Regions from separate parts of the Aquamicrobium sp. NLF2-7 genome, predicted to be linked through region 1. Evidence: riboswitches for the same ligand, from Rfam matches in the RefSeq annotation. Region 1 holds a riboswitch; the other holds the start of a gene.
The links. A riboswitch is a leader RNA that binds a small molecule or an ion and turns the genes downstream of it on or off. The one in region 1 is predicted to bind S-adenosylmethionine.

Region 2: another riboswitch for S-adenosylmethionine. It lies ahead of MIC97_RS13035 (O-succinylhomoserine sulfhydrylase); the one in region 1 lies ahead of metA (homoserine O-succinyltransferase).

What each region holds. Positions count from the first base shown of each region.
Region 1 covers NZ_JAKSED010000001.1:2,074,977-2,079,314, reverse strand. The annotation lists gene leuB (3-isopropylmalate dehydrogenase) at 1-287, shown strand, start outside; gene MIC97_RS10345 (DUF3309 family protein) at 474-632, shown strand; gene MIC97_RS10340 (MFS transporter) at 655-1,836, opposite strand; gene metA (homoserine O-succinyltransferase) at 2,021-2,941, opposite strand; SAM riboswitch at 2,995-3,073, opposite strand; gene MIC97_RS10330 (histidinol-phosphate transaminase) at 3,257-4,338, shown strand, end outside.
Region 2 covers NZ_JAKSED010000001.1:2,648,196-2,652,533, forward strand. The annotation lists gene MIC97_RS13025 (ABC transporter substrate-binding protein) at 1-529, opposite strand, end outside; gene MIC97_RS13030 (2'-deoxycytidine 5'-triphosphate deaminase) at 650-1,744, opposite strand; SAM riboswitch at 1,836-1,913, shown strand; gene MIC97_RS13035 (O-succinylhomoserine sulfhydrylase) at 1,970-3,169, shown strand; gene apaG (Co2+/Mg2+ efflux protein ApaG) at 3,280-3,672, shown strand; gene MIC97_RS13045 (Hsp33 family molecular chaperone) at 3,736-4,338, opposite strand, start outside.

The DNA of each region.
Region 1 (4,338 bases):
CGGACGCGAAGACCGGCAAGCGCAAGGCGCTCTACGAGCCGGTGCATGGTTCGGCGCCCGACATTGCCGGAAAGGGCATCGCCAATCCGATCGCCATGATCGCCTCCTTCGCCATGTGCCTGCGCTATTCCTTCAACATGGTCGCGGAAGCCGACCGTCTGGAGAAGGCGATCTCGGCGGTTCTGGACGCAGGCTATCGCACCGGCGACATCATGTCGGAAGGCATGAAGAAGGTCAGCACCGCCGAAATGGGCGATGCCATCGTCGCGCAGTATCGCGCCGGCTGATATCGGTCGTTCAGGGCAAAAAGGCTGCGTGAGAACGGCCTTCAGGGAATTGCAACCCCTCGGTTCGCGGCACCAGCCCGGATCGAGGGGTTTTTGTTGCAGGGCCCGTCGTTTCGGAAACAAGGGAACACGGCGGCGGCTCGCGCATTGTGAAATGAGACAATCACAAGGCGGGAGAGTTCGACCATGCCTCTTACGACCCTTCTCATCATCGTTCTGGTGCTGATCCTGATCGGCGCCATTCCCAGCTGGCCTCATTCGCGCAACTGGGGTTATGGCCCGTCGGGCATTGTCGGCGTCGTGCTCGTCATCCTGCTGATACTGGTGCTGCTGGGCCGGGTCTGACCCGGCCCAGCGCCGGTCCCGTTTATTCGCCGGGATGGTCGGCTGTGTAGTCGGCACGGTGGGCCAGTCCCGACATCAGGAAGACGATGAACAGCAAGCCCGACAGTCCGATAAAAACCGGACCGAAGCCGATATGCTCGGCGATGAAGCCGATGGCGGAGGGCGCGACCAGAATGCCGCAATAGCCCATGGTGGTGACAACGCTCATGCCGATGCCGGAGGGAATTCCCTGCTGGTTGCCGGCGGCGGAAAAGGCGATCGGCACCATGTTGGCGATGCCCACACCGCACAGGGCGAAGCAGGCGATGGCTATCCAGGGCAGGGGCGAGAGCCCGGCACCCAGCATACCGGCGCAGGCCAGCAGCGCGCAGGCGCGCAGCGTGGTCACCGCGCCGAAACGATTGCGAACCGTGTCGCCGGCAAAGCGCATGCAGGCCATGACCCCGGAAAAGGCGGCAAATGCGAGGCTGGCCGTGGCAAGGTCGGCGCCAAGCTCCTGCTGAAGATAAATGGCTGCCCAGTCGAGCACGGCGCCCTCCGGGGTCATGGAAAACAGCGCCATCACGCCGATCAGATAGATGAGGGGGTTGCGCGGCAGGGAAAAGCGTGGGCGCTCCTGCGCGGCTGCCGGCCTGTTTTCGGTAACGACGTGACGCATGGCCAGCGAAACGCCTGCAAGCGCCACCATCGTGATGATGACCGCATGGGCGAGATGGCCGAAGGTCTGGATACCCATGCCGCCAAGGCCACCGCCCACGAAGCCGCCAAGGCTCCAGAAACCATGCGAAGACGACATGATGGCGCGGCCGAGCCGGCGCTCGACCACCACGGCATTGGTGTTCATGGCCACGTCCATCGCCCCGATCAGGCCGCCAAAGATCACCATGGCGACGGCGGCAAGGGTTACGTCCGGCGCCATCGCGACCAGAAGCAGGCCGAAGCTCGCCGCCACTGAAATGCGCCTGAGGGTGACGCCGGATCCGTACCTGGCAATGAAATGGCCGCACCATGACATGGCAACCACGGCACCCGCGCCGAACAGCAGGATCAGCAGGCCGAGGGTGAACTTGCTGATCTCCAGGCGCACGAGCAGCGTAGGGATCTGCGGAGCCCAGCTTCCGGTGATGAAGCCGTTGACGAAGAACATGGCGGCAACCGCCCAGCGGCCGCGCACGGCGATGTCCTTGTGGCCCTGATCAGTCATTGTAGCTGCCTGCAACGATGTGGTCAGCGCCTTTTAAATCGTTTTATATTGCGCGTCCAATCGCAACCTTGAACGAGTTTTGGGCCAGTACGCAACCAATGTGCGCGCTCAATGCGGATGAGCGGGCAGGGAGGCAGAATTCCATGCCTTCCCTGCGAACCCGTCGCTCCCGCTCAAGCAGGCCTCAGTTCGTGCCAATCTTGTCGAGGTCGAAGGAGGTCGACTGGTAGACCTGATTCAGCCAGTTTCCGAACAGCAGATGGGCATGGGAGCGCCAGCGGTTGAGCGGCGGCCGTGCCGGATCGTTGTCCGGATAATAATTGTGCGGCACCTCGATTGCCGTGCCGGCGGCGACATCGCGGTCATACTCCTCCTTCAACGACGTCGAATCATATTCGATGTGGTTGAACATATAGAGCCGGTTGCCCTTCTGCTCCGACAGCAGGCAGGGGCCCGTCACGTCCGATTCCATCAGCAGATCGAGCCCGCTGGATGGCGCAATGTCGGCGCTGCGCACTTCCGTCCAGCGCGACACGGGCACTGCGAAGTCGTCCGAAAACCCGGCGAGATAGGGCGAGGTCGGCGCGTTGTTGCGGTGCCGGTAGACGCCGAAGGCCTTCTTCTCCAGCGTGTATTTCGGGATGCGGTGGAAGTGCCAGGCGGCGGCCATGGCGCCCCAGCAGATGAAGAAGGACGAATGGACGTTGGTGGTCGTCCAGTTGAGTATCTGCTCCAGCTCCTTCCAGTAGTTGACCTCCTCGAAGGGCAGGAGCTCGATCGGCGCGCCGGTGATGATGAAGCCGTCGAACTTCCGGTCCCGCACTTCGTCCCATGTCTGGTAAAAGGAGATCAGATGTTCTTCCGACGTGTTCTTGGCCTTGTGATTGCCGACGCGCACCAGCGTCAGTTCCACCTGAAGGGGCGTGGCGCCCATCAGGCGCGCGAACTGCGTTTCGGTACGGATCTTGTTCGGCATCAGGTTGAGCAGGCCGATCTGGAGCGGGCGAATGTCCTGACGCATCGCGGTGCGTTCGTCCATGATGGATACACCCTCGCGCACGAGGACTTCGCGGGCAGGTAGCTGATCGGGAATCTTGATCGGCATTGCACAAGCTCCAAACAAAAAGACCGGCGGCGAAATCGCGGCCGGTCCCGACGTGCTCGTCAGCCTCGGCCTTTTTAGCGACTTCTTTAACGTGGCTGCAAGCCGACCGGCCAAATCACCACGGAACGGTTTTCTATCTATGGCCGGCTTGTGCCTGCGTCAATGCCAAGGTGCACGGGGTCACAGGGTGTAAGGGGCCAGAGATGTACGAAGCCAGAGATGCCCTGTGCCAAGCCTTCACCCTCGACATTGCTCTTCATGGCGGTTATTTCCGAGCATCTTGCCGGATGTTCCGGCGTTCAACGGATTCTGATCATGACCACGGCACAAGAAAACGCTCGTCCCCAGCCCCGCGCCGGTATTCTGGACATCGAGGCTTATGTGCCGGGTAAAAGCGCTGCTCCTGCCGGTGTGAAGCTGCACAAGCTTTCCGCCAATGAGAACCCGCTGGGTGCCTCGCCAAAGGCGATCGAAGCCGCGCGTGAAGTGGCAGGCCGGCTGGAATTCTACCCCGACGGTTCGTCAACGCGGCTGCGTGAGGCGATCGCCGAGGCGCATGGCCTGAACATGGCCAACATTATGTGCTTCAACGGCTCCGATGAGGCGCTGGCGCTGTTGTCGCGTGTCTATCTGGCTCCGGGCGACGAGGCGATCTATCCGCAATATGGCTTCCTCGCCTACCGCATCGCCATCATGGCGGCGGGAGCAACGCCGATCATCGCGCCTGAAACCAACGAGCGCGTCGATGTCGATGCCATCCTTGCCGGCATCACCGAGAACACGCGCATGGTGTTCCTCGCCAATCCGGCCAATCCGACCGGCACCTACATTCCCTTCGAGGAGGTGCGGCGCCTGCATGCCGGCCTGCCGAAGAATGTCATGCTGATCCTCGATGCGGCCTATGCCGAATATGTGCGCCGCAACGATTACGAGGCGGGCGTCGAGCTGGTGGCGGGTGCGGAGAACGTGGTCATGACCCGCACCTTCTCCAAGGCTTACGGCCTCGGCGGCGCGCGCATCGGCTGGATGTATGCGCCCACGCACATCATCGAGGCCGTCGAGCGCATTCGCGATGCCTTCAACGTGACCGCCACGGCGATCGCGGCCGGTACGGCTGCGGTGCGCGACCGCGCTCATGTCGACACGTCCATTGCTCACAATGAAACCTGGCTGCCCTGGCTGACCAGCGAGCTGACGGCGCTCGGGCTCAGGGTAACGCCCAGCGTCACCAACTTCGTTCTCTTCCATTTTCCGAAGAACGGCAGGCATTCGGCTTCGGCCGCCGACGAGTATCTGACCGCGCGAGGGTATATCCTGCGGCGCGTTGCAGGCTACGGTTTTCCCAACGCGCTGCGGATGACAGTCGGAACCGAAGAAGCCAATCGCGGCGTCGTCGC
Region 2 (4,338 bases), 570 kb from region 1:
GCAGATCCTGCACGGCTTCTTCCTGCGTCGGGTAGAGCTTCACGTCGGCGCCGGCCTTGGCATAGTGATCCTGCGCATAGATCGCCTGCGTGGTGGCGGCCTGTGCGCCCACGGCCTTGCCGGAAAGCGCTTCCGGCGTGGTGCCGGTGAGATCGCTGTCCTTGGGTGCTGCGACGGCCAGCGGCGTCACATAGTATTTATTGGTGAAGTCGACCTGTTCCTTGCGCTCATCGGTAATCGACATGGAGGCGACGATGGCGTCGAACTTGCCGGCCTGAAGGGCGGGAATGATGCCATCCCAGTCCTGTACGACGAATTCGCACTCGGCCTTCATCTGCTCGCAGAGCGCCCTAGCGATATCGACGTCGAAGCCTTCGAGCTTGCCGTCGGCAGTCAGGGTGTTGAAGGGCGGGTAGGCGCCTTCGGTGCCGATCTTGATCTTGCCGCCCTCCTGTGCCGCTGCCTGCCCGGCAACAAGGGCGATCACGGCTGCCGTTGCAACGCCTGTGAGCCATCCGGAAATACGCATTGTGTACCTCTTCCCAAAAAATCTCAGGCCCCCTTTGGCCTGAATGCAGCCAAGCACAGCAATCGGCTTGTTACAAGCCGAAAGCTTTAAGACCAAAGCAGTTCTTCTCCTGACGAAACGTCAGGCTTTGCTGCGGAAATGCTTGGAAAGTTTCAGGCCCTGCGCCTGATAATTGGAGCCGAGATCTGTTCCATACAGCGCCTGGGGACGACGCAGCATATGCTCGTAGACCAGCCGGCCGACGGTCTGGCCATGGTCGAGGATGAAAGGCACTTCATGGCTGCGCACTTCAAGCACGGCGCGGCTGCCGGTGCCGCCGGCGGCCGAATGGCCGAAGCCGGGATCGAAGAAGCCAGCGTAGTGCACGCGGAACTCGCCCACCAGCGGATCGAAGGGCGTCATTTCGGCCGCGTGGAGAGGCGGCACATGCACCGCTTCCCGGCTGACCAGAATGTAGAATTCGTCCGGATCGAGCACGAGGTCGGCCGCACCGCGATTGTAGAGCGGCTCCCAGAAATCGAGCACGTCATGGGCGGCGCGGCGGTCGACGTCGATGAGCCCGGTGTGATGCTTGGCCCGGTAGCCGATCAGCCCGCTGGCGTCGCCCTTGAGGTCGATGGACAGCGCGATGCCGCCGCCGGAAATGTTGGGCTGATCCGATGCGACGAGCGTCTCGTCACGATGCAGCGCGTGCAGCTGGTCTTCGGAAAGAAGCGCATTGCCGGTCCGGAAACGGATCTGCGACAGGCGCGAGCCGGTGCGGGCGACGATGGGGAAGGTGCGCGGGCTCACTTCCAGATAGAGCGGACCCTGATAGCCGGCGGCGATCTTGTCGAATTCGGCGCCATGATCGGTCATCACGCGGGTGAAGATGTCGAGCCGGCCGGTCGAGCTCTTCGGGTTTGCCGAGGCCGAGATGTCGGCGGGCAGGGCCAGCCTTTCCAGAAGCGGAACGATGTAGACGCAACCCGTTTCCAGAACCGCGCCCGCCGTCAGGTCGATCTCGTGCAGTTGCAGGCGGTCGAGCTTGTCGGCGACGCTGTGGCCGGGGCCGGGCAGAAAGGAAGCGCGCACGCGCAGCGCCTTTTCGCCAAGCCGCAGGTCGAGGCTGGCAGGCTGGATCTGGTCGGAATCGAGTGCGCGCGGCGTGCTCAGCGCGCCGCTTTCGAACAAAGCTGCGATGTCCTGATCGGGAAGAATGCCTGTCTGACGCACAATACGCTCCCGGCCGTGGAATGGGGCCAATGATCGAAAATGTCTTAAACATACGGCCAATTGACGCAAGACCGGGGGAGGTTTAAAGGAAGGCTTATCCCGTGGTGATTTGGCCGGTCGGCTTGCAGCCACGTTAAACAAGTCGCTAAAGGACCGTCGGGCTCATAGGCCGTCTGTACCGGTTGCGACTTTCGCGACCGGTTTTTTGTTGTTCGGAAGAGAGCCATGACATCATCAGACAAGACACGTAACTGGAGACCCCGTACCACCCTGGTGCATGGCTCGACCCTCAGGTCGCAGTTCGGCGAGATGTCGGAGGCGATCTTCCTCACGCAGGGCTATGTCTATGACACGGCCGAATCCGCCGAGGCCCGTTTCAAGGGCGAAGTGCCCGGCTTCATCTATTCGCGCTATGCCAACCCCACAGTCGACATGTTCGAAAAGCGCATGTGCCAGCTCGAAGGGGCGGAGGATGCCCGTGCGACCGCCTCGGGAATGGCCGCCGTCGCCACCGCGATCCTGTGCAGCCTGAAGGCGGGCGACCACATCGTTGCGGCGCGCGCCCTGTTCGGCTCCTGCCGCTGGGTGATCGATACGCTGGCGCCGCGCTACGGCATCGAGGCCACGCTGGTCGACGGCAAGGACATCGCCAACTGGGAACAGGCGGTGCGCCCCAACACGAAGCTGTTCTTCCTCGAAAGCCCGACCAATCCCACGCTGGAAGTCATCGACATCACCGCTGTCGCTGCGCTGGCCAATTCCATCGGCGCGCGGCTTGTCGTCGACAACGTCTTCGCCACGCCCCTGCTGCAGCGCCCGCTGGACCTCGGCGCCCATGTCGTCGTCTATTCCGCCACCAAGCACATTGACGGGCAGGGCCGGTGTCTGGGCGGCATCATCCTGTCCGACAAGGAATGGATCGACGAAAACCTGCACGATTATTTCCGCCATACCGGGCCCTCGATGTCGCCCTTCAACGCGTGGACGCTGCTGAAGGGGCTGGAGACGCTGTCGGTGCGCGTCGACCAGCAGATGCGCTCCGCCGCCCGCATCGCCGATTTTCTGGCGCAGTCGCCACAGATCGAACGTGTCGTCTATCCCGGCCGCCCCGACCACCCGCAGGCCGATATCATCGCGCGGCAGATGTCGGGTGGCTCGACCCTGATCTGCCTCGACGTCAAGGGCGGCAAGGAGGCGGCCTTCGCCTTCCAGAATGCGCTGGATATCGTGCTGATCTCGAACAATCTGGGCGATGCCAAGAGCCTCATCACGCATCCGGCCACCACCACGCACAAGAACCTCAGCGACGAAGCCCGCGCCGAAGGCGGGATCGGGCCGGGAACGCTGCGCCTGTCGATCGGGCTGGAAGATACGGACGATCTGCTGGAGGACATCGGGCAGGCCCTGTCGCGCGCTGGCTCATAGTGCGCTGGTAAGGCTTGGCAAGGCTTGACCTGACGGTTTCGCAGGCCAATTCTCCGTATGGAATTCGCGCGCCCGGGGAGGCGCGCGAAAGCTTCCGGGAGATGCGGATCATGTACAGCGCCACCACGCGCGACATCGAGGTACGGGTCAGGCCGTTCTATCTGGAGGAACGGTCGGACCCCTCCGGCGGCCGTTATGTGTGGGGCTATCGGGTGACGATCCGGAACCACTCGCCCGAGTTCGTGCAGCTCATGTCACGCCACTGGCTCATAACCGACGGTGCGGGGCGTATCGAAGAGGTTCGCGGCGCCGGCGTGGTTGGCGATCAGCCGGAACTCAATCCCGGCGACAGCTACGAATACACATCCGGATGTCCGCTCACCACGCCGTCGGGGTTCATGGCGGGTACCTACACGATGCGCACGGCGCGGGGCGAAACCTTCGACGTCGTCATTCCACCCTTTTCGCTCGATCTCCCGGACGAGCGCCGCACGGTCAACTGACGGATGGAAAAAAGGGCGGAAGCCTTGCTTCCGCCCCCTGATCCGATGGTCCGGCACCGATGATCAGGTGCCGTTAGGCAGGAAGTCGGCCGGTTCGAAGTCATAGGCCTTCGAGCAGAACTGGCACTCGACACGGATGCGCCCGTCTTCGACGCTGTCCTGTATTTCCTCAGCGGTGAAGCCGCGCAGCATGCCCTCGATCCGCTCCTGCGAGCAGGAGCAGCGGTCGGCGACCGCCGCGCTCTCGAACACGCGCACGCCATGCTCGTGGAACAGCCGGTAGAGCAGGCGTTCCGCCCCGACGGTCGGGTCGACGAGTTCGGTGGGCTCCACCGTGGCAAGCAGCGCCAGAAGCTCCTGCCAGGCGTCGTCCTGCGGATGGTCGCCACCTTCGCTGTCATCGCCGTCGCCGCCGTTCAGGTCAGGCATGCGCATCCGCTCGGGCGCCTGCGGCAGGAACTGGGCGAACATGCCGCCCGCCCGCCAGCGCTCCTCGCCACCTGCGAACACCTGCCTTGCAACCGCCAGCCTGAGATCGGTCGGGATCTGCTCCGACTGGCGGAAATAGACGCGCGCCGCTTCTTCCAGCGTGATGCCGTCCAGCGCCACGATGCCCTGATAGCGCTGCATGTGCTCGCCCTGGTCGATGGTCAGCGCCAGCACGCC